3 regions of the Parazoarcus sp. PS-13 R2A genome follow, and region 2 is predicted to be linked to each of the others. Evidence: predicted binding sites of a transcription regulator. Region 2 holds the regulator's gene; each other region holds the start of a gene.
The links. The regulator FNR, encoded in region 2, switches genes on or off when oxygen is low (the NO sensors DNR and NnrR bind a similar motif). The targets are predictions, from matches to a motif close to TTGANCTAGNTCAA.

Region 1: AC22G6_RS14755 (DUF2946 domain-containing protein) is a predicted target of FNR. The motif match lies at 4,478-4,491, and genes of this name have one in related genera.
Region 3: napF (ferredoxin-type protein NapF) is a predicted target of FNR. The motif match lies at 5,547-5,560, and genes of this name have one in related genera.

The regions. Positions count from the first base shown of each region.
Region 1 covers NZ_JBYEXN010000015.1:109,977-117,543, reverse strand. Annotated here, with positions in the region: gene AC22G6_RS14775 (TonB-dependent receptor) at 1-2,069, opposite strand, end outside; gene AC22G6_RS14770 (DUF2946 domain-containing protein) at 2,317-2,709, opposite strand; gene AC22G6_RS14765 (copper chaperone PCu(A)C) at 2,802-3,266, opposite strand; gene AC22G6_RS14760 (SCO family protein) at 3,277-3,921, opposite strand; gene AC22G6_RS14755 (DUF2946 domain-containing protein) at 3,995-4,387, opposite strand; gene purL (phosphoribosylformylglycinamidine synthase) at 4,706-7,567, opposite strand, start outside.
Region 2 covers NZ_JBYEXN010000024.1:35,232-42,798, forward strand. Annotated here, with positions in the region: gene AC22G6_RS18505 (heavy metal translocating P-type ATPase) at 1-1,223, opposite strand, end outside; gene AC22G6_RS18510 (MerR family transcriptional regulator) at 1,295-1,705, shown strand; gene AC22G6_RS18515 (sulfite exporter TauE/SafE family protein) at 1,747-2,460, opposite strand; gene hemN (oxygen-independent coproporphyrinogen III oxidase) at 2,529-3,920, opposite strand; gene fnr (fumarate/nitrate reduction transcriptional regulator Fnr) at 4,043-4,783, shown strand; gene AC22G6_RS18530 (SirB2 family protein) at 4,801-5,190, opposite strand; gene AC22G6_RS18535 (Crp/Fnr family transcriptional regulator) at 5,312-5,998, shown strand; gene AC22G6_RS18540 (PHA/PHB synthase family protein) at 6,117-7,567, opposite strand, start outside.
Region 3 covers NZ_JBYEXN010000017.1:43,122-50,688, forward strand. Annotated here, with positions in the region: gene AC22G6_RS15530 (class I SAM-dependent methyltransferase) at 1-510, shown strand, start outside; gene AC22G6_RS15535 (exonuclease domain-containing protein) at 482-1,939, shown strand; gene AC22G6_RS15540 (Crp/Fnr family transcriptional regulator) at 1,956-2,648, opposite strand; gene AC22G6_RS15545 (histidine kinase) at 2,889-4,805, shown strand; gene narL (two-component system response regulator NarL) at 4,802-5,446, shown strand; gene napF (ferredoxin-type protein NapF) at 5,651-6,142, shown strand; gene AC22G6_RS15560 (chaperone NapD) at 6,139-6,393, shown strand; gene napA (nitrate reductase catalytic subunit NapA) at 6,399-7,567, shown strand, end outside.

The DNA of each region.
Region 1 (7,567 bases), on a different contig from region 2:
TCGACCTCGTTGCGTGTTGCCGAGACCTTGTCCTTGTCGGCGACCAGTTCGAGTTCGACGGTATTGGTCCAGCTGCCCAGCTTCTGTTCAAGCGCCAGCCGCGCATTGAGCGGCATCATGTTGTACAGATTGTCGCCCGTCGTCGGGTTCTTGCCTCTGACATAGCTCAAGCTGCCCTTACCGGTAAACACGCCGATCGCCTGCGTCGTCCCCAGAAGCATGTGCCCCGCGACGTCCACCCCGTACAGGCGCGCCGACTCATTGACGAAGCGCAGATAGACGAAGCCATCCGTCCGGGTCAGGTTCGCGGCGGTACATGAGGCTCCGCCACTGCTGCAGCGCTCGGCATCGATATAGTTATCGACGTAGGTAAAGTACGGCGTGACCTTGAGCCCCCACGTTGCGCGATTTGCATCGTGCCAATCGGCAGTGGCACTCACCGTATGTGCGACTTCGGGCTTCAGGTCGAGGTTGCCCACATAGCCGTTGCCGTCACCCGCCATGTTGATCATGCGCATCGCCATGCCATTGGTGGACCAGGCATAGCGCTCGTAAAGGTTGGGCGAGCGCGTCTTCTGCGCATAGCCGAACTCGTAGGATTGCGTCGAGGACGGCGTATATCGGGCCAGCGCCGCGACATCCAGGTTGTGGTCGGTCTTGCTGCGATCGGCGGCATTGAAGGCAGCCTCGTCCGTTGCGCTGAAGGTCGGGCTGTAGCCCTGCACCGTATCCGCGTCCATGCTCACGGTTTCGTGACGCAGGCCGAACTGTGTCAGCCATTGCGGCGTCCATGCGGCCTCCCATTCGGCAAACACCGCAAAGCGGTCACGCTCGCCATTGCGGATATTCCAGAACGTATTGGGCGACATGCCCTTGCCGGACGCCTCCCACCAGTCATCCAGGCGATACTGCTGAACATCGCCCCCCACTCGCAGAATGTCCCGTTCCGACAGGACGATATCGCCCTTCAGCGACACACCGGTGTTGTTTCCCTTCGTGTCCATTGGCATCCCAGCCGCCCTGCCGTTCATGCCCGGCAGGATCGGACCCGCAATACCGTCTGAATTAGGCACGTTATTGGGACCATACCAGTACAGCTTGTCGTCACCGAACTGCATCTCGTGACGCGTGGTCTCGTTGTAGGCCCGCGCCTCGAGCGCGCCCCAGTCGAACGTCCCCTTGTAGCTCAAATTGACCTGCTCGCTATGGTTGCCGGTCATGTCCATGCGCTGATTTGGCCAGCCCTGCTCCGGGATGTCCTGAACGCCCAGCTTGAGTTCCACCAGGTGGTTCTCATGGCGGTAGCCCATTGCGAGCGACTGGTTGGATGTCTCGTACGCCGAAGACCCGACCTCGTCACCGTCCAGCCAGCCGCGACCGGCGGCAGCAAGACCTGCAGCCTTGAAGTCACCGCCGGCCTCGTAGTTGTCTGCCTTCGCGGTTGATCCGCGATAGCTCACGCTCAGCGACTCATTGGCAAAGGTCGCCGACAGGTTCGCGCCGGTCACATCGCCGTTGCTGCGATAGAACGCGCCGACCTCACCCTTGAGCAAGTTGCCCTCGCCCGGGCGAGCAAACTCCGGATCGGGAGAGTCGACGAGAATGGTGCCGCCGATGCTGTCACCACCGAGACTCACCGGCGTGATCCCCGCGAACACCTGAACGCTCGATACGTTCGACGGATCGATGTACGACAGCGGCGGGTTCATGTGATTGCCGCAGGCCGAGATCAGATCCATGCCATCGACCTTGATCCGCAAGCGGTCATCGGCAAGACCGCGAATCGCGGGCAGGCTGGAGACACCACCCGCGCCGTAAAGCGAGACGCCTTCGACATCCTTCAGCAGGCTTGCGGTATCACTCATGGCAGCGCGCTTGCCTGCGACTTCGGTCTGACTCATCTCTCCACGAGTCTGCGGCAGCGGCGCCACCATGGGCGCAGACACGACAATTTCGTCGAGTTTTGCAGCGCCACTGCCACCGCTTGCGGCGGTTTGTGCAAATGCTGCCGGAGCACAAAAAGCCAGCGCAAGCGCAAGACGGGTGGGGCGCGTATCGAATCCGTACATATACTTCACTCCATAAGGAAAAATCACACCAACAACATCAATTCAAAACCGAAAAATCTGCGGCGAATCGAGACAGCCGCGTGACTTCATGCCGAGTCGATTTCTGAATCTGTTCGGCAATTGCCGCGAGCGGGGTTAGCAACCAGAGGGCAGGCGGAAGACGCAGGTGAGCGTGCGCATCAGGCCTTGCGGCGGACGCGCGCCACCGCGAAACGCATGGCGCATCGCGAGTAGTCGTTCAGAGATGTCAGGCTAAAGCGGGAGGACCGCGTGAAAACGCGGAGAGCCAGACGGTGCGGGAACGCAGATGTTCGGAAGGCGCAGAAAAGCGGGCGCTGCCATCGAGAACCGCCTCAAGAACGAGGGGCGACAAGCCTGGTAGCAAGGCTGCGTGCCCCGCGTGCGGCAGGCAGAACGGGCAGGCGTTGCGCTCGCTGCCGGTTTCGAGCGGGGGGTCACGCCCCTCCTCCGCCGACAGATCGACCAGGATCATGCCGCCGGTGGTGCAGATCTCCGTCCACCGTCCAGGATCGCTCGCGCGCAGCAGCGCCTGCCCTAAAACGGGCATGAGCGCGCTCAGCAGGATCACGAATATCGCGACCCGCGCAGCAAGCACCTGGTGATGGAAACGTCTGATCATGAACAGAACGGGACTGAATCGGAACGGTGGAAACGCGCCGGCCGAGCAGACACCGCACTCAGTGCGAATGTCCGGCTGACCGGCCCGGGTGATCAGTGCATCTTGTGCATCTGCATGCCGCCGGCCGCGCTGTTGAGCGGACGCACCGGCGCATTGACCTCAACGCTTTCACGCTTGCCGTCTTTGCCTTCGACAACAACAGTCAGGGGCACCATGTCACCCTCCTTCACCTGTGCGTTGAGGTTGATGAGCATGACGTGATAACCACCGGGCTTGAGCTCGACCGCCTTGCCGGCCGGCAGATCCAGACCGGGAATGGCGCGCATCTTCATCACATCCTTCTCCATGACCATCTCGTGCACTTCAACCACTTTGGCTGCGGGCGAACGAACCTCCACAAGCTTCGCATCCACCGGCGAGGTGATCTGCATGAATGCACCGGTCGCTTTCTGTTGCGGAACGGTAGCGCGTACCCAGGGCTCAGTGACGGAAACCTGCGCAAAGACGGCAGACGAAATCAGTGCAGCAAACAGCGAGGCGACGATCTTCACTTTCATGGTGTTCTCCTTAGGGGCGGGATGAAGCTGTTTGAATCAGGGTTTGCACATCGGCCGCAACGGATTCGGCCGGACTCTGGTAGGACACGGCGAGGCGCAGGCGCCCTGCCGGATCAAAAACGTAGCTCGTTGCGGTGTGATCCATCGAGTACGAGCCGCCAGTCGGCACCTTGCGATAGAAAACACGGAATTCGTCGGCAACCTTGCGGGTTTCCTCGAGACTGGTATAGAGCCCGAGGAAGTCGGGATCGAACGCAGCGGTATAGGCCTTGAGCACACCGGGCAGGTCGCGCTCGGGGTCGACACTGACAAAGATCACCTGCAGCCTGTCGGCATCGTCGCCGAGCAGTTGCCGCACCTGCGCGGCGCGCGAGAGTGCAGTCGGGCAGATGTCCGGGCATTGGGTGAAGCCGAAGAACATCATCACGACCTTGCCGCGAAAGTCAGCGAGGCTGCGGGTCGCGCCGTCGGGGTCGAGCAGGCTGAAGTCGTGGCCGAAATTGGCGCCGGTGATGTCGGTATTTCTGAAGCTGACCGTCTCCCTGTTGCAGGCGCTCAGCGCCATTGCAATGAACAGCCCCATCAACAGGACGAGCAGCGTACGCAGCAAGCGGGTCCGCGCCAGCGCGGCGTGGAAGAAATCGTGTAAAGGCATGAATGCCTCCGGAATCGGTGATTGGCCAGCGCACGCCGCGCACAGAGTGCGGGCAGAACGCGTTCAGCGACGATCAGGAGGCAGCGGGTGGCGCGCGCGGGCTCGAAGCCGTCCACGCAAACAGTGGCCGGGGAGCGGAGAAGAAAAGCGGGGGTTCGAGCGCGGCCATGCCGATGACGGCAAATCCGGCGGACAGCTCAGGAGGCAGACCGAACGAGCCTGCGTGCGGACAGCAATAAGGGCAGGATGCAGTGGACGCGCCCGGCGCGTCGTCGCCGTGTTGCTCGCTGTCCGCATCGACCGCAATCCATTGCATGCCAGACGCCGAGCACACCTCAATCCAGCGCTGATGCCCATCCCCGAGCACCGTCATTGCCTGGCTCACCGCAGGCGCAAGCGCACCGAGCAGGATCGCAAGCGTTGCGAACCAGGCAGCAAGGCGGAATTGGCGTCTTCGGATGAACATCAATCAGGGTCGGGGCAAAGGGGCTGGCGTGCAGACTGGCAGGGTGAGCGGTAATGTCGGGCGATTATAGACGTTTCGACACATTGAAACTTGACCCAAATCATTTAATGCTGTGCGACGCGCGCCTGCAGCAGTGCGATCATGCAAGCCCCTGTTCGGCCGCACTGAAGCGCGCCCACCCTGATGGAGGCCAGGCACTGAACGCCCGCTGCGCACAGACAGTCCTGAATGGCACAACGGGGTGCCGGTTCCCCGGTCACCCCGTTGTCACGCCCGAACCGGGTCGGGCGCAGAATCAGCGAACAGGCGCCGAGCCGATCACCCCAGCCACTTGCGCGCGTTGCGGAACATGCGCAGCCACGGCGAAGCATCCGGGCTCTCGTCGATCATCCACTGCGGTGCCCACGACATCTGCAACGTGCGGGCGGTGCGCTCGGGGTGCGGCATCATGATGGTGAAGCGGCCATCTGCCGTGGTGAAGCCGGTTGCACCCAGCGCCGAACCGTTGGGGTTCTGCGGATAGGTTTCGGTCGGCTGACCATGGTTGTCGACATAGCGCAGCGCCAGCAGCGCCTTCTCGCGGTCGGCTTCAGCCGCGAACACCGCCCTGCCCTCACCGTGGCTGACGACGATCGGCATGCGGCTGCCGGCCATGCCAGCGAGCAGGATGGACGGGCTGTCGACCACCTCGGTCATCACGAAGCGGGCCTCGAACTGCTCGCTGCGGTTGCGATGGAAGGTCGGCCAGGCTTCTGCACCCGGAATGATCGGTGCGAGGTGGGCCATCATCTGGCAGCCGTTGCACACGCCCAGCGCAAAGCTGTCAGTGCGCCCGAAGAAGGCTTCGAACTCTGCGCGCAGCCTGGGGTTGAACAGGATGGACTTGGCCCAGCCCTGACCGGCACCGAGCACGTCGCCATACGAGAAGCCACCGCAGGCAGCCAGGCCGTGGAAGTCGAGCAATTGCTTGCGGCCGGACTGCAGATCCGACATGTGGACATCGACCGGCTCGAAGCCGGCACGCTCGAAGGCCGCTGCCATTTCGAACTGCGAGTTCACGCCCTGTTCGCGCAGCACCGCGACCTTGGGTCGGGCGCCGGTGGCGATGAAGGGCGCTGCGACGTCGTCCTTGACGTCGAAGGACAGCGCGACCGACAGACCGGGGTCGGTCGCATCTGCGAGACCGTCGAACTCCTGCTGCACGCACTCGGCGTCGTCGCGCAGACGGGCGATCTGGTAGCTGGTCTCGGACCAGGCCTGCATCAGCTCGCTGCGGCTGGCGGCAAGAATGCGCTTGGCACTGCGCCAGAAGCGAATTTCGTCCTTGTCGTTGGGCTCGCCGATGAAGTGATAGGTCAGGCGGGCTTCACGCAGAATCTCGGTGATCTTCGAACGCTCGTCACGACGGATCTGGATGACCGCACCGAGCTCTTCGGCAAACAGGCCGGAGATCAGCTTGTCATCGAAGCGGCCCTTGAGCATGTCGGGCTTCTTCTCGAGGCCATCGACATCGTTCATGTAGGGGTCGTAGCAGACGGTGTCGAGCACCAGCGACAGGCCGCACTTGCTGGCGAATGCCATCTCGCACACGGCTGCGAACAGGCCGCCGTCGGATCGGTCGTGATAGGCCAGGATCAGGCCTTCGCGACGCAGACGCTGGATCGTGGCAAAGAAGGCCGCGAGCTGCTCGGGGCCGACATCGGGTGCGTGCTCGCCCACCGAGTTGAAGACCTGTGCCAGCACCGAACCGCCGAGGCGGTTCTTGCCATTGCCGAGGTCGATCAGCATCAGCTCAGTTTCAACACCTTCGGGCAACTGCAGTTGCGGCGTCAGCGTGCGACGGATGTCGGTCACCGGCGCAAACGCGGTGGCAATCAGCGACAGCGGCGACACCACCTGCTTGTCCTCGCCATTGTCGGCCCATGCGGTGCGCATCGACAGCGAGTCCTTGCCCACCGGGATCGACACACCGGCCTTGATACAGAAATCCGACACCGCCTTCACCGTGTCGAAGAGCTTGGCGTCCTCGCCGCGATGGCCGGCAGCTGCCATCCAGTTGGCCGACAGCTTGACGTCGCCAAGGTCGGCAATATCGGCCGCGGCGATGTTGGTAATCGCCTCGGCCACAGCCATGCGCCCCGAAGCCGGCGCGTCGACGCAGGCCAGCGTGGTGCGCTCGCCCATGGCGAAGGCTTCCCCACGATAGCCCTGGAAGCTCATCGCGGTAACCGCGACGTCGGCCACCGGCACCTGCCACGGTCCGACCATCTGGTCGCGCGCGGTCAGGCCGCCCACCGAGCGGTCGCCGATGGTAATCAGGAAACGCTTGCTTGCCACGGTCGGGTTGCGCAGCACACGCAGGCCGGCGTCCATCAGATCCATGCCGGTGACGTCGAACGGCGGCAGATGGACGGCGCGGCGCGAGACGTTGCGCGTCATCTTCGGCGGCTTGCCGAGCAGGACCTGCATCTCCATGTCGACCGGCTTGTTGTCGAAATGACGGTCGCTCACGGTGAGGTGACCGTCAGCGGTCGCGGTACCAAGCACCGCGAAGGGGCAGCGCTCACGCTCACAGAAGGCGCGGAACTGGTCGAGGCTTTCCGGTGCAATCGCAAGCACGTAGCGCTCCTGCGATTCGTTCGACCAGATCTCGCGCGGGCTCATGCCCGGCTCTTCGATGTGCACTTCGCGCAGTTCGAAATGCGCGCCCAGGCTGGCGTGGTCGGCCAGTTCCGGCATCGCGTTCGACAGACCGCCCGCGCCGACGTCGTGGATGGCGATGATGGGGTTGGCCTCGCCCTGCTGCCAGCAGGCGTCGATCACTTCCTGGCAACGGCGCTGAATTTCAGGGTTGCCGCGCTGCACCGAGGCAAAGTCGAGATCGGCTGCATTGGTGCCGGTGGCCATCGACGAGGCAGCACCGCCGCCCAGACCGATGAGCATGCCCGGACCACCCAACTGAATCAGCAGCGTGCCCGGCGGGAAGGTCGGCTTGTGCGATTGCTGTGCCTGGATGCTGCCCAGACCGCCGGCGATCATGATCGGCTTGTGGAAGCCGCGCACCTCGCCCTGCACTTCCTGCTCGAAAGCGCGGAAGTAGCCGGTCAGGTTGGGGCGGCCGAATTCGTTGTTGAAGGCTGCGGCGCCGATCGGCCCTTCGATCATGATGTCGAGGGCGGA
Region 2 (7,567 bases):
ATCGCCGTCGGCGTTGCAAGGCCAAGCGCACACGGGCAGGCGATCACGAGCACTGCCACCGCATTGATCAGGGCCAGCTGGAAGTCGCCCGACCACAGCCACCATGCTGCGAAGGTAAGGCTGGCAATGGCCACGACCACCGGGACGAATACCGCTGCAATGCGGTCCGCCAGACGCTGCACGGGCGCCTTCGAGCCTTGCGCCTGCTCGACCAGGCGGATGATGCCCGCGAGCAGGGTACTGGCACCCACGCCGGTGGCACGGCAGCGCAGCACGGCATCGCCGTTCACCGTGGCGGCAAACACCTTGTCGCCCGGCTGCTTGTCCACCGGCAGGCTTTCTCCGGTGAGCATGGCTTCGTTCAGGGCCGAATTGCCCTCCTCGACCACGCCATCCACCGGCACGGCATCGCCCGGGCGCAGCACGAATACCGCACCCGGAGACAGGCTCTCGACCGGCACCTCGACCAGCACGCCATCGCGTTCGATACGCGCCATTTTCGGCTGCAGGCGCAGCAAGGCATCGAGCGCTGCCGTGGTGCGGGCCTTGGCCCGTGCCTCAAGCAGCTTGCCGAGCAGAATCAGGGTGATGATCATCGCCGAGGCTTCGAAATACACGTGCAGATCGTGCCGTCCCGCCAGCGTCACCACCAGACTGTAGAAATACGCCATCGAGGTGCCGAGCGCGACGAGGACATCCATGTTCGCACCGCCACCGCGCAGCGAGGCCCAGGCGCCGCGATAGAAGCGCGCACCAAGCCAGAACTGGACGGGCGTTGCCAGCAACAGCTGCAACCAGCGCGGTACAAGGTCGTGCTGCACCTCACCGCCCGGCCACAGGCCGAACATGGCCGGCATCTGCAGCGCAAGAGGAAGGGTGAGCGCCGCAGCGATCCAGAAATGCCGCAATTCGACATCCCACGCCGCCTTCTGCTTCGCACGGGCCTCTTCACGCACAATGGTGGCCGCCTCGCTCGCACCAAATCCGGCACGTTCGACGGCTGCCTTCGCCGCATCAAGCGTGAGCGCGCCGGGCTCGAAGTGGAGGACTGCACGCTCGGTTGCAAGATTGACCGTGGCCTCGACACCGGGAAGGCGATTGAGCACCTTCTCGAGGCGGGTGGAACATGCAGCGCAGGTCATGCCGCTGATGGCGAGTTCAAGCGTCGCGCTAGCGGACGCTGATTGCGCCGGACCTGCCGATGGTGTTGATTGTGCGGTCATTGAGTTTCTCCCTTGCGGGACGATTCGATAGAGCGCAGTGTAAACCCCGTACCCATGCACGGAGTCAAGCAATGAATGAGCAAACAAGCAAGGGGCTTACGATCGGCGCACTTGCAAAGGCAGCGGGCGTGGGCGTGGAGACCGTCCGCTACTATCAACGCCGCGGCCTGCTCGCAGAACCTCAGCAGACACGCGGTGCATATCGGGTGTATGGCGAGCACGAACTTGCTCGTCTGCGCGCAGTGCGCCGGGCACAGCAACTGGGGTTTTCGCTTGAAGAGATCGATGGCCTGCTGGCGCTCAACGAGGACACCGACCGCGCCCGCGCGCGCGCACTGGCGCAGAGCAAGATCGAACTGCTGGATGCCCGCATCCGGCAGATGCAGGAGATGCGCAACGCGCTCACCGAACTGGTTGGGTGCTGTCAGCGCACTGATGCCCCCGCCCCCTGTCCGATTCTTCGCGCACTGTCGAGCGAGTAAGACCTCGCGTCAGCGCTGAACCATTGCTCCGAAGGCGGCGCTCAGACCGCGCACACCACTCCGCTCCACAGTTGGCCGCCCAGCGTCTGGGCGTGGAACAGGCCAAACACGCCGAAGCCGAGCACCAGCAAGCCCGAGGCGAAGCGGACCTTGCCATTGCGCGTGATGTCACGAAAACGCTTGAACAGCATGCCGGCCAGCATCAGGTTGGGCAATGTGCCAAGCCCGAAAGCCAGCATCAGGCCCCCACCGCGCAGCGCAGAGCCGGTTACCAGGGAAGTCGCCAGCACCGAATACACCAGTCCGCAAGGCAGGAAGCCCCACAGCAGGCCAAGCGGCAAAGCCTGCTTGACCGAGCGGGCCGGCAGGAAGCGACGGCTCAGCGGCTGAATGCGGCGCCACAGGCGGTGACCGAGCTGCTCCACCGGAACGAGCAGCTTGGTGAATCCGGTGAGATAGAGCCCGAGCGCCACCAGCATGAGGTTCGCGAGCACGTAAAGCGTGATCTGGACCGGCAGCACGCCATCGTAGAGCATGCCGACCGAGCCCAGCGCGCCAAGTCCGGCGCCAATGCAGGTGTAGGTGGTGATCCGGCCAAGGTTGTAGGCGAGATGAATCGGCCACTGCCGACTGCGACTCGACGGCGTCTGCACCTGTACCGTGAGCGCGCCGACAATGCCGCCGCACATCGATACACAGTGGGTGCCGCCAAGGAGGCCGATCAGGAAGACGGCGAGATAACCGGTTTCGGGCATGTTCAATCAGCTATGAAGCGTTTGATGCGGTGCGCGCATTCTACGCTGCACCGCGCCTCCCCGCCCGGTCAGATCACCCGGGAGTAACGGGCCCGCTCGCGATCCGAGCGCAGATAGCGATCGAAGAACATCGCAATTCCCCGCACCAGCAGACGGCCCGCGGGCAGCACGCTGATCCAGTCCTTGTCGATCTTCACCAGCCCGGCCTCTTCCATTTCCTTGAGGTCGGCGATTTCGTCTGCAAAGTACTCATGGAACTTGATGAGGTGTGCAATCTCGATCGACTCGATCGACAGCTCGAAATGGCACATCAGCGCCTGGATGATCGAGCGCCGGAGGAGATCGTCGGCGGTGAGCTCGATGCCGCGCAGCACCGGCAGCTCGTCGCGATCGAGCGCATCGTAGTACTCGTCGAGCGTCTTGACGTTCTGCGAGTAGACCGGACCGATCTTGCCGATCGCCGACACACCGAAGGCCAGCAGGTCGCACTCGGCCTGGGTCGAATAGCCCTGGAAATTGCGGTGCAGACGCCCCTGCCGCTGCGCCACGGTCAGCTCGTCATCCGGCTTCGCGAAATGGTCCATGCCGATATAGACGTAGCCGGCGTCGGTCAGGCGACGGATGGCAAGCTGCAGAATCTGCAGCTTGGAGTCCGCTGACGGCAGATCGATCGGAATGATCCTGCGCTGGGGCTTGAACAGTCCCGGCAGGTGCGCGTAGCTGTACAGCGAAATTCGATCGGGCGAGAGTTCGAGCACCTGCTCCAGCGTGCGGTTGAAGCTGATCACGTTCTGCTTGGGCAGACCATAGATCAGGTCCATGCTGATCGACTTGAAGCCGGTTGCCCGCGCCGCGTCGATGACGAGCTTGGTCTCTTCGACGCTTTGCACGCGGTTGGTCGCAATCTGCACATCCTCGGCGAAGTCCTGCACGCCGACGCTCATGCGATTGAAGCCGAGGTTGGCCAGCATCTCGACGGTGTCGAAATCCACCTTGCGCGGATCGACCTCGATCGAGTATTCGCCATTCGGCACCAGGTTGAAGTGCTTGCGGACCGCATCCATCAGCTGATGCATCTCCGCGTGCGAGAGGAAGGTCGGCGTTCCGCCCCCGAGATGTAACTGTGTGACCTGACGTGCGCCACCCAGGGCCGCCGCCTGCATTTCGATCTCTTTTTCCAGGTAATTCAGATATTTGGCAGACCTTCCATGATCCTTGGTGATGATCTTGTTGCAGGCGCAGTAGTAGCAGATCGTGTTACAAAAGGGGATGTGGAAGTATAATGACAGCGGTCGGCTCACACCGCCGACGGCACGTTTTCCCAGCCAGTCTGTCAGTGCTTGTGCATCGAACGCCTCCACAAACCTGTCTGCGGTGGGATACGACGTATAGCGAGGCCCGTTGATGTCGAATCGTCGAATCAACTGGGGATCAAAGATGAGGTCTGTCTGGCTGGTCATGGTCTGGCTGCGTCGATGTGTTACTTAACAATGGCAGAAAGCCGGCGTTTTGTGGTTGACTTGGATCAACGGCAACATTCTGACTACCCCCAATCCGGAATCGGAGCAAGTTTACAGTGCAAATGAAGGCGACGGTGCCGATCACCGCGGCGGGGCTCAAAACCGCATGTTCACAATGCAATCTGCTGGAGCTGTGCCTGCCGTTCGGCATGACTGACACCGAACTCAACCGCCTCGACGAACTCGTCGGCGGACGTCGGAAGATCAAGCGTCAGCAGCCGCTCTATCGAGCGGGCGAGCTCTTCGAAGCCATCTATGCGATCCGTGCCGGTTCCTTCAAGACCGACGTTCTGCTCGAAGATGGTCGCGAGCAGGTCACCGGATTTCAGATGACCGGCGAGATTATCGGTCTCGACGGCATCAGCACCGAGCTCCACTCGTGCAATGCGGTTGCGCTCGAAGACAGCGAAGTCTGCGTCATTCCCTACGCCAAGCTGGAAGAACTGTCGCGCGAGATCGAAGGCCTGCAGCACCAGTTCCACAAGGTCATGAGCCGTGAGATCGTGCGCGATCACGGCGTGATGATGCTGCTGGGCTCCATGCGCGCGGAAGAGCGTCTGGCGGCCTTCCTGCTCAACATGTCGCAGCGCTTCACCGCTCGTGGCTTCTCGGCCGCCGAGTTTCACCTGCGCATGACCCGCGAAGAGATCGGCTCCTATCTGGGCCTGAAGCTGGAAACGGTCTCGCGTGCCTTCTCCCGCTTTCAGGAAGACGGCCTCGTCGCGGTGCAGCAGAAACATATCCGCATTCTCGACAACGACGGTCTCAAGAAACTCATTCAGCACCAGCCCGGCGCGCGCTGAGCCCCGGACTGTCGCGCTCAGGCAAAGGCGGCGAACCAGCCGCCGACGTTCTTGCTGAGCGCGACCGACACGATCCAGCTGAACACGAGCAGCGCAGCAACGAACGCAGCCCCGCGCACGGTGCGCGTTCGGCCACGTTTCAGGGCAACGGCGCCCAGCAGGATGTAGACGATCAGGCCGATGACCTTGGCGGTCACCCACGGTGCCTGCAACGGGTACTGTTCGATCATCACCGCCAGCGTGATCGCACTGCCAAGCAACACGGTATCGACCACATGCGGCAGAACGCGCGTCAGACGATGTGTGAGCAGACGGCTATCAACAAGCATCCACACTCCCCTGAGCGCGAAGCCGGCAAGGCTCAGAATCACACAGGTGACGTGGATGTGCTTGATCGCCTGATACATCTTTCGTTCCTCCTCGGGGAAAATGCTGACCGGTGCGCCCTGGTCGGGCACCGAACAATGACAGAACAAACAGGATTCGGCCACGCAGGCTAGAATCGAAAGTGAAATGCAGGAGCACGGAATGAACCAGACCGCCTCAGACATCCTTACCCAGCTCCGTCAGATCTCCCTGTTCGGGGAGCTGTCGGAGAGTGAGCTGGAACGTGTTGCACGCTATACCCGCGAACGCCGACTGGGCAAGGGCGAACTGCTGTTCCAGCGCGGCGACGTTGCCCACGGTTTCTATTTCGTCACCGAAGGACAGCTCAAGCTCGGTTTCTCGTCAGCTCAGGGCAACGAGAAAGTGGTCGAAATCGTCGGCCCGCAGCAAAGCTTTGGCGAAGCGGTGATGTTCATGAACCGCCCCTACCCCGTTTTTGCCGAAGCGCTTACCGACATGTCGTTGCTTCATATCGGCCAGAACGTCGTATCCGACCTGATCGATCAGGATCCGCAGTTTGCACGCAAGCTGCTGGCAGGCATGGCGGTCCGCCTGCATAACATGGTGCGCGACGTAGAAACCTATTCCCTGCGCTCAAGCACACAGCGCGTAATCGGTTACCTCCTCCAGCAAACCGAAGAGGACGGCACCAAGGCTTGCGACATCTCCCTGCCCACGAGCAAGCAGGTCATCGCGTCACGCCTGAACCTGACGCCCGAGACCCTTTCGCGGATCTTCCACGACCTGGCAGACCATGGACTCATCACCGTTCACGGCAAGCGCATCACGCTTCACAATCCGCAGGCACTGTCGCGCTACAGCGGGTAGCACTTCACCCGCTCAAGTCCTTCCGTCCCCCCCGAAAAGCAACGGCCTCTTGAACGAGCAAGAGGCCGTTTTTCACGATACCCGGGTGCTGAAAGCCGAAGCCTTCACGCGTCAGCGCTCAGGACTCAAGCACATAGGTTCCTGGCGCCGGTGCGAGAGAAGGAAACTGCTCGCTTGCCGCCGGCCTCGCTTCGATCAGCTCTCCGGCGTGGGGTTTGACCCAGTCCATCCAGTCGGCCCACCAGCTGCCCGCCTGCTCTTCAGTGCGATTGCGCCACTGCTCGGCCGTATCCGAGCGATGCGCTTCACCGGCCCAGAACCTGCGCTTGGGCGGCGTGACGACCGGATTGACGATGCCGAGAATGTGGCCTGAGCTCGAGAGCACATAGCGCTTCGGACCGGTGACGTGGTTGACCACACGGAAAGTCTGCAGCCACGGCGCAATGTGATCGTCCTCTGCGGAAACGACGTAGAGCGGTTGCGTGATACGGCCGAGATCGAGCGGCTCACCCGCCACCTCGAGTGCGTCGGGATGAATCAGCTTGTTGTTCAGGTAAAGCTCGCGCAGGTACCACGAATGCATCGCGTACGGCATACGCGTGGTATCCATGTTCCAGTACAGCACGTCGAATGGCGGCGGCGTTTCGCCGTACAGCCAGCCTTGCACAACGTAATGCCAGATCAGGCCGTTCGAGCGCAGCAGGCGGAAAGCGGAAGCCATTTCCTTGCCGTCGAGATAGCCCTTGCTGGCCATGTTGTCGATGATGTAGCGGATGCTGGCTTCGTCGATGAAGACCTCGATGTCGCCCGGCTTGTGAAAATCGACAAGCGTGGTGAGCAGGGTCCAGTCCGCAACCGGCACCTCGTCCTCTGGGAAATGGCGGTTTGCCCATGCCATGTACATCGACAGTGCAGTGCCTCCGATGCAGTAGCCAACTGCATGCACCTTGTCCTGCCCGGTGAAGCTTCGCGCGCACTCGATGATGGCATGTACGCCTTCGGTGAGGTAATCGTCGAAACTGCAATCGCGCATGGACGCGCCGGGGTTTTTCCAGCTCGTGATGAAGACGTCCATCCCCTGATCGAGGAGGAAGCGGATCATGCTCTTGCGCGGCACCAGGTCAAGAATGTAGAACTTGTTGATCCACGGCGTGACGATCACGATCGGCTTCGCATGCACCTTTGGCTGCGTCGGCGCGTAATGGATCACCTCCAGCAGATTATTGCGAAAGACCACCTCGCCTGGCGTCGTGGCGAGATTTTCGCCAACATGGAAATCGTCCGGGTCGGTCATCCGGACATTGCCGGCCTTGAGATCCTCGAGGAAATTCTTGAAGCCATTGGTCAGGCTTTCACCGTTGGTTTCGACGGCCTTGCGCATCGCCACCGGATTGGTCCACAAGAAATTCGTGGGGGCCATCGCGTTGAGCAGATTACGCCACCAGAATGCCGCCCGCCTGCGCTCCTTGCTCGCCAGCCCGGGGGTGTCGTAAAGCATGTCCTGCATGTTGCGGGTGAAAGCGAGGTACCACTCCTTGCTCAAATCCCAGGTCGGATACTCCGTCCATA
Region 3 (7,567 bases), on a different contig from region 2:
GCGCAGCACATCATCGGCGCCAAGGGCCGCCTGATGGCGCTCGACCCCTCGCCCGGCATGCTCGACGAGTTGCGCAAGAAGCTGTCGGTGGAAACCATCGAGGCCTACGCCGAGTCGATTCCGCTGCCCGAGAACAACGTCGATTTCGTCTCCATGGGCTACGCACTGCGCCACGTCGGCTCGCTTGAGCAGGCCTTCGGCGAGTATCTGCGCGTCCTGCGTCCGGGTGGCCGGACCTGCGTGATGGAGATCACCCGTCCGCGCAGCGCCTTCGGGCGGCTGATGATGCGCATCTACATCCGCGGCATCGTGCCCCTGCTGTCCCGGGTGGCGCGCTGCAACCCCGATGTGTCGATGCTCTGGGAGTATTACTGGGACACCATTCAGGCCGCCGTCGAGCCCGAACGGGTGCTCGAGGCAATGCGCCAGGCCGGTTTCGAGGATGTGCGCTGCATGCTCACCCTGGGTGTATTCCGTGAGTATGTCGGCCGCAAACCTGCCACTGTCTGAGCGTATGTCCCTGCCCGAGCGGCTCGCCTTCGTCGATCTCGAAACCACCGGCGCCAACCTGCAGCGTGACGGCATCACCGAGATCGCGATCATCCGCGTCGAGCACGGGCGCGTCGTTGAGCGCTGGGAGAGCCTGGTCAACCCCGGGCGCTCGATCCCGGCCACGATCCAGAGTTTCATCGGCATCACCGACGAGATGGTGGCCGACGCGCCGGCGTTCGCGGCGCTTGCCGATGCGGTCGCGGCCCTGCTCGAGGGCTGCGTGTTCGTCGCCCACAATGCCCGCTTCGATTACGGCTTCCTCAAGAATGCCTTTGCCGGCCTTGGCCGCAGTCTGGATGCGCCGGTGTTGTGCACCATCAAGCTGTCGCGTGCGCTCTATCCGGAATTCCATCGCCACGGGCTCGATGCGCTCATCGCGCGCCACGGGCTGGCGTGCGGCGCGCGCCACCGGGCAATGGGCGATACCGATGCGCTGTGGCAGTTCGTTCAGCTGGTGGAGCAGTCCTTCCCTGCGGAAACCCTGCAGCAGGCCGTCACACGTGCAATGAAGGCGGCGGCGCGCCCGCCCGGTCTGCCTGAAGGGGCGATCGAGGGCATGCCGCCGTCGCCCGGCGTCTATCTTTTCTTTGGCACCGAAACCGCGCCCGAAGGCGGGCGTCCCGACTTGCCGATCTACATCGGCAAGAGCGTGAATCTGCGCACCCGGGTGATGGAGCACTTCTCAGCCGCAACCCGCAAGGGCAAGGAAGCCGAGCTTGCACGTCAGGTCAGGCGGGTGGACTGGATCGAGACCGCTGGCGAGCTGGGCGCGCTCCTGCTCGAGGCCGATCTGGTCAAGACGCGTCAGCCGCTGCACAACCGCCTGCTGCGCGCCAGCGAGGAGACCTTTGCCCTGCGCATGGTGCCTGGCCGCAAGCGGCCGCCGGTGCTCGAGCGTGTGCGCATTGCGGACACCGATCCCCGCGACTGGGAAGAGCTGTTCGGCGCGTTTCGCAACCGCAAGGAGGCAGAGAACCTGCTGCGCGAGCTCGCCCAGGCCTATCAGCTGTGCCCGCGCCGGCTGGGTATCGAGCCAGGCAGCAGCGGGCCGTGCATGGCCTTCGGCATGAAGCGCTGCGCCGGCGTGTGCGCCGGGCGGGAGTCGTTCGAAGCGCACGATACGAGGCTGCTGGGCGCACTCGGTTCGGCCCGTCTCAAGCCCTGGCCGTGGCCGGGTGCGGTGATCTTGCCTGAAGTTCACGAAGCCAGCGGGCGGGCGGCATTCCATGTGGTCGACCACTGGTGCCATCTGGGCAGCGTCGAAACGCGGGATGAGGTGGCTGCGGTGCTCGACAGCGTGCAGCCGCGCTTCGAACTCGATACCTACCGCATCCTGAGTCGCTGGCTCGGCGCTGCTGAAAATCTCGCGTCTGCCGAGCCGCTCTAGCGCCGTCTGACCGCGCTCAGCCCGCAGCGCAGCTGCGCAGCATCGACAGATTGTCCAGCACCAGACCACGGCGCCCCTGCGGGCGAATCATGCCATCGCGCATGAAGCGCGACAGCACGCGTGACAGGGTTTCCGGCGTCAGGTTGAGCTGCGCGGCGATGTTCTGCTTGTCGGTCTCGAGCTGGATTTCAAAATGCTCGGCGCTCTCGGGCGCAAGCCGCGACAGATAGTGGGCGACGCGCTGCGTGCTGGTGCCCTGCAGACAGATCTGCAGGTTCTCGATCAGGTCGTAGATGGACGACGAAAGGCGCAGCGTCATTGCATTGGCGAACGAAGCCGACGCCGCCATCGCGGTGCGCAACGAAGCGCTGCGGACCAGTAGCAGATTGGTGTCACGCGTGGCTTGGGCGGTGAACAGCTGGGGCCGGCCGAGCAGGGCTGCCTCCTCGCCGAACAGTGCGCCCGCGCCGGCAACCTGTATGATCTTTTCAGCCCCGCTGGCGGAAATCAGTGAGCACTTGACCTCGCCGTTGAGCACGACCCACATGCAATCCGCTGCGTCGTGCGAGTGCGTGACGATTTCGCCACGCTCGCAGTGAAGCACCCGGCCGCCGTCGATCAGTCGCAACATGCCCTCGTTGTCGAGCAGGTCGAACGGCGAGGTGCGGGCAAGGGTCGAAAAGAATGTGGAAACAGGTTCGGCGGTCATTGTACTAGCTCCTTGCGGCCGACTCGTGGTAGCCGCGTCTTGTCCAGTTTAGGGCGTATTCCCGCGCGTCTGAATCCGCACCCCGGTGTGTCTCGATCACCGAAGTACCTCCGAAGAGGTATGGGCGTTTCGCCTCAATGCCTTGTTTACTATAGACATGAATTTTGAAATTGAGGTTTTTTGTATGCCATGGGCGTGTTCGGGGTACCCCCTCATATCCGGGTTTTCAGGAGCAGGAAAATGACTGGACGTCTGTTTGACGGGCTGGCGCGACGCTCAATCCTGTGGCTGGTCGCGCTGGCCATGGCGGCGCTGACGGTGATCGGTCTGGCGGGCATGAGCACCTCGGTCCTCGTGGCCGAGACCGTGCAGGGCAGTGCGAGCGCCATCAACGTCGCCGGCAGCCTGCGCCGGCTCACCCACCGCATGGCCAGCCTGGTCGTGGCTGACGTGCTGGAGGAGAAAGTCGCGACCGAGCGCGTGCTGGCGTCGCTCAGGGAGTTCGAAGAGAGTCTCGTCCATCCGGCCCTGCTGCGCGTGCTTGAGCGCACGCCGGACAGTGTGTTCGCGGCGACCTATCGTGGTGCCGAGGCGGCCTGGCGTCTGAGCGTGAAACCCCGCGTCGATTCGATCCTGACAGACGGTCCTCCGCCTTCGCGTGAAAGCGTGGGCGCCTTGCTGAACGAGGTCGACGCCTTCGTCGAACAGCTCAACACCCTGGTGGCGGTGCTCGAACATGACACCGAGCAGCGCATCGGCGACCTGCGCCAGATTCTCGCGCTTGCGATCGGGCTGACCCTGCTCGTGGTGGCACTGGCGCTGGTGTTGCTCCAGCGCCGGGTGTACCGGCCACTCAACGCGCTGCTGCTGGCTGCCAGGCGCATTGCGGCCGGCGATCTTTCTGCGCAGGTGAGTCACACCGGACGCAACGAGCTCGGACAGCTCGGGACGGCTTTCAACACCATGACGGGCGAACTGTCCAAGCTCTATCGCGACCTGGAGAGTCGGGTCGAGTCCAAGACGGCCGAGCTTCAGCGCAGCAACCGGGCGCTCGAGCTGCTGTACCACGCGATTGCTCGCCTGTACCACGCGCCGGCTGCGCCTGAGGCTTACGAGGCCACGCTGCGTGACATCGAGCAGGTGGCGGGGCTGCGGGGCAGTCTGGCCTGCATCGAGCCGCGCCATGACGGGCCGGCTTCCGTGATCGCGAGTTCGATCGGCCCGTGCCCCGACCATGTCGAGAGCGGGGTCGAGGCCGAGCTGGCCTGTGCCCGCTGTCGTTCGCATTCGGGTGACTGGGATTACGAGCGCGAGGGCGACCACGACCTGTTGCGGGTCCCCTTGCGTGATGCTGAACGTCATCTCGGCATGTTGCGTCTGGCGCTGGCGCCCGGGCAGCGGCTCGAAGCCTGGCAGCAGCAGCTGGTCGAGGCGCTGTCGCGCCATGTCGGGATGGCACTTGGGGCCGCACGACGCAGCGAGCAGGCGCGCCTGCTCGCCCTGCAGGAGGAGCGCTCGGTGATTGCCCGCGAGTTGCACGATTCGCTCGCCCAGGCCCTGTCTTACATGAAGATCCAGGTCAGCCTGGTGCAGCCACTGGTGGGCGATCCTGCGCGCAGCGCCGAGGCTGAGGCCATCCTCGCCGACCTGCGCGAGGGCATCAGTGCCGCCTACCGCCAGTTGCGCGAGCTGCTGGTGTCGTTCCGGCTCAAGATGACGGGTGATTTCTCGGAGCTGCTGCAGGCCGCAGTGGACGAGTATGCGAGCAAGGGCAAGATCGAGGTCGAACTCGAAACCCGGCTTGCGGACTGTCACCTCGGCCCCAACCAGGAGGTGCATGTGCTGCATATCATCCGCGAGGGGCTGTCGAACATGGTGCGACATGCGCGTGCGAGCAAGGCCTGGCTGAGCCTGAAGTGTGATGCGGACGGTAAGTTCTCCGTCGTGCTCGACGATAATGGTGTGGGGCTCGGCGAGCCGGTCTCCGATGCACGCAACCATCATGGCCTTGCGATCATGCGCGAGCGTGCGCGCAGCCTGGGGGGGCGTTTCGACATTGCCCCGCGTCCGGGCGGGGGGACGCGGGTCAGTCTGCGTTTTCGTGCCGGCACGGCGATCGTGACCGAGACACCCATCGCATTCGGGAGCGTGAAATGAGCGATGTCCAGAGCGTCATCATCGTCGATGACCACCCGCTGTTCCGCAAGGGCCTGATCCAGCTGCTGAAGACCGTCCCCACGCTGAACCTGATCGGCGAGGCCGCCGGGGGAGAGGAGGGCCTGGCGCTGGCTGTGCGCCTGCAGCCGGACCTGATTCTGCTCGACCTGAACATGAAGGACATGAACGGGATCGAGGTCTTGAGCGCCATCCGCGCCGCCCGTCTCGACAGTCGCGTGGTGATGGTGACGGTGTCCGATCACGGCGAGGACCTGGTCGCCGCCTTGCGCGCGGGCGCTGATGGCTACCTGCTGAAGGACATGGAGCCCGAGGCCATGGTCGATGCGCTGCGCGATGTGGGCAGTGGCCGCATCGTCATCTCCGACGCGCTCACCCACCTCATGGCCGCCGCCCTGCGCGGCCCTGCGCAGCCCGAATCAATCGCCGCCGCCGGACTGACCGAGCAGGAGGTGCGCATTCTCGAGCAGATCTCCGGCGGTCTGTCGAACAAGCTCATCGGGCGCGAGCTCGACATCGCCGAAGGCACGGTGAAGGTCCACGTCAAGCACATCCTGCGCAAGCTCAAGATGCGCTCGCGGGTGGAAGCCGCGGTGTGGGCGGTCGAGCACCTGCGCAGCTAGACATCTATTTCCTTCGTTGTAGTTTGCAGTGTTCTCCGCGCGTCACCTCGCGCACCCGGTCATGCGCATCGAAGCCGCATAACTGAGAGCTATTCTCGTCTTGACGTCCATCAATGACGTACTCCCGGCAAGGGTTTTCAATGTCCCTATTCGCTATACGGGAAAACCCTCTTGGAACCTGCAGCTCTTTCGCGCCGAAGTTTTTTGCGTGGCCGCATCCGCACCGTGAACCCCGCCCAGCGTCCACCGTGGGCGCTTGACGAGGCTGCCTTCATCGAGCGTTGCACGCGCTGCGACGCCTGCATCAAGGCCTGTCCGACCGGCATTCTGATTCATGCCGACGGCGCCTATCCGGCAGTCGATTTCAGCCACGGCGAGTGCACCTTCTGTGGCGAGTGCGTGAGTCGCTGCGAACCGGCGGCGTTGCAGCGCGCGGCGGAGGATGCTCCGGCGTGGCGTCTGCAGGCGCACATCGGGGACGCCTGCCTGGCAATGAGCGGCGTGGAGTGCCGGGTCTGCGGCGAGGCCTGTCCTGCGGGGGCAATCCGTTTTCGCCCGCGTCTTGGCGGCGTGGCGCTGCCGGCGCTGACGCTGGAGAGCTGCAATGGTTGTGGTGCCTGTTTCGCCCCCTGCCCGGTCCGGGCAATCACGGTGAAGGCAGGGGAGATGGATATGGCGAACAAGGAGAGCACATGAACATCGCAAGCCTGGTAGTGCGGGCGAAGCCCGAGGATTTCGCCGTCGTGCACGACTTTCTGAAGCAGGTGCCCGGCGTTGAGGTGCAGGGTGAATCGCTTGAAACCGGTCGCATCGTCGTCACCGTGGAAGACGGTGAAGGCTGGTCGGTGACCGACTCGATACTGAAGGTGAATCTCGGCCCCAGGGTGCAAGGGGTGACGCTCGCCTACGAATACACGGATGAAGGTCTCGAAAACCTGGAGGCATGAAGAAAATGAGCATGGACAGACGCGAATTCATCAAGGCCAATGCGGTTGCGGCCGCAGCGGCAACGGCGGGCATCAGCATTCCGGTGGTGGCGCAGGCGCAGGCCAAGAATGGCGACGGCACCAAGGTGCGCTGGGACAAGGCAGCCTGCCGCTTCTGCGGTACCGGCTGTTCGGTGCTGGTCGGCGTGCAGAACGGCCGCATCGTGGCCACTCAGGGCGACCCGGATGCACCGGTTAACCGCGGCCTGAACTGCATCAAGGGCTACTTCCTGTCGAAGATCATGTACGGCGACGACCGTCTGACCAAGCCGCTGCTGCGCATGAAGGGCGGCAAGTACGACAAGAACGGCGAGTTCACGCCGATCTCGTGGGATCAGGCCTTCGACATCATGGCCGACAAGTGGAAGGCCGCGATCAAGACCCACGGCGCCGACTCGATCGCGATGTTCGGTTCCGGGCAGTGGACGGTGTGGGAAGGCTATGCGGCGGCCAAGCTGTACAAGGCCGGTTTCCGCACCAACAACCTCGACCCCAATGCGCGTCACTGCATGGCGTCGGCTGTTACCGGCTTCATGCGTACCTTCGGCATCGACGAGCCGATGGGCTGCTACGACGACATCGAGAACGCCGACAGCTTCGTGCTGTGGGGCTCGAACATGGCCGAGATGCACCCCATCCTGTGGAGCCGCATCACCGACCGTCGGCTGTCGAAGGAAGGCACCGAGGTCCACGTGCTGTCGACCTTCGAGCATCGTTCCTACGAGCTCGCCGACAACCCCATGATCTTTGTGCCCAACACCGATCTGGCGATCCTGAACTACATCTGCAACTACATCATCCAGAACAAGAAGGTGAACACCGAGTTCGTCAGCCGCAACGTCAATTTCAAGATGGGCGAGACGGATATCGGTTTTGGCCTGCGTCCGAACCATGTGCTGGAAGCGAAAGCCACCAATAACGGCTATCCGGGCGCGGACGGCAAGCCCAAGGGCAATGCCAGCGCGGCCAAGGACATTACCTTCGACGAGTTCGCCAAGTTCGTGTCCGAGTACACCGCCGAGAAAGTGTCCAAGCTTTCCGGCGTGCCGGTCGCGAACCTGCAGCGGATGGCCGAAACCTATGCCGACCCGAACCGCAAGGTGGTGTCGTTCTGGACCATGGGCTTCAACCAGCA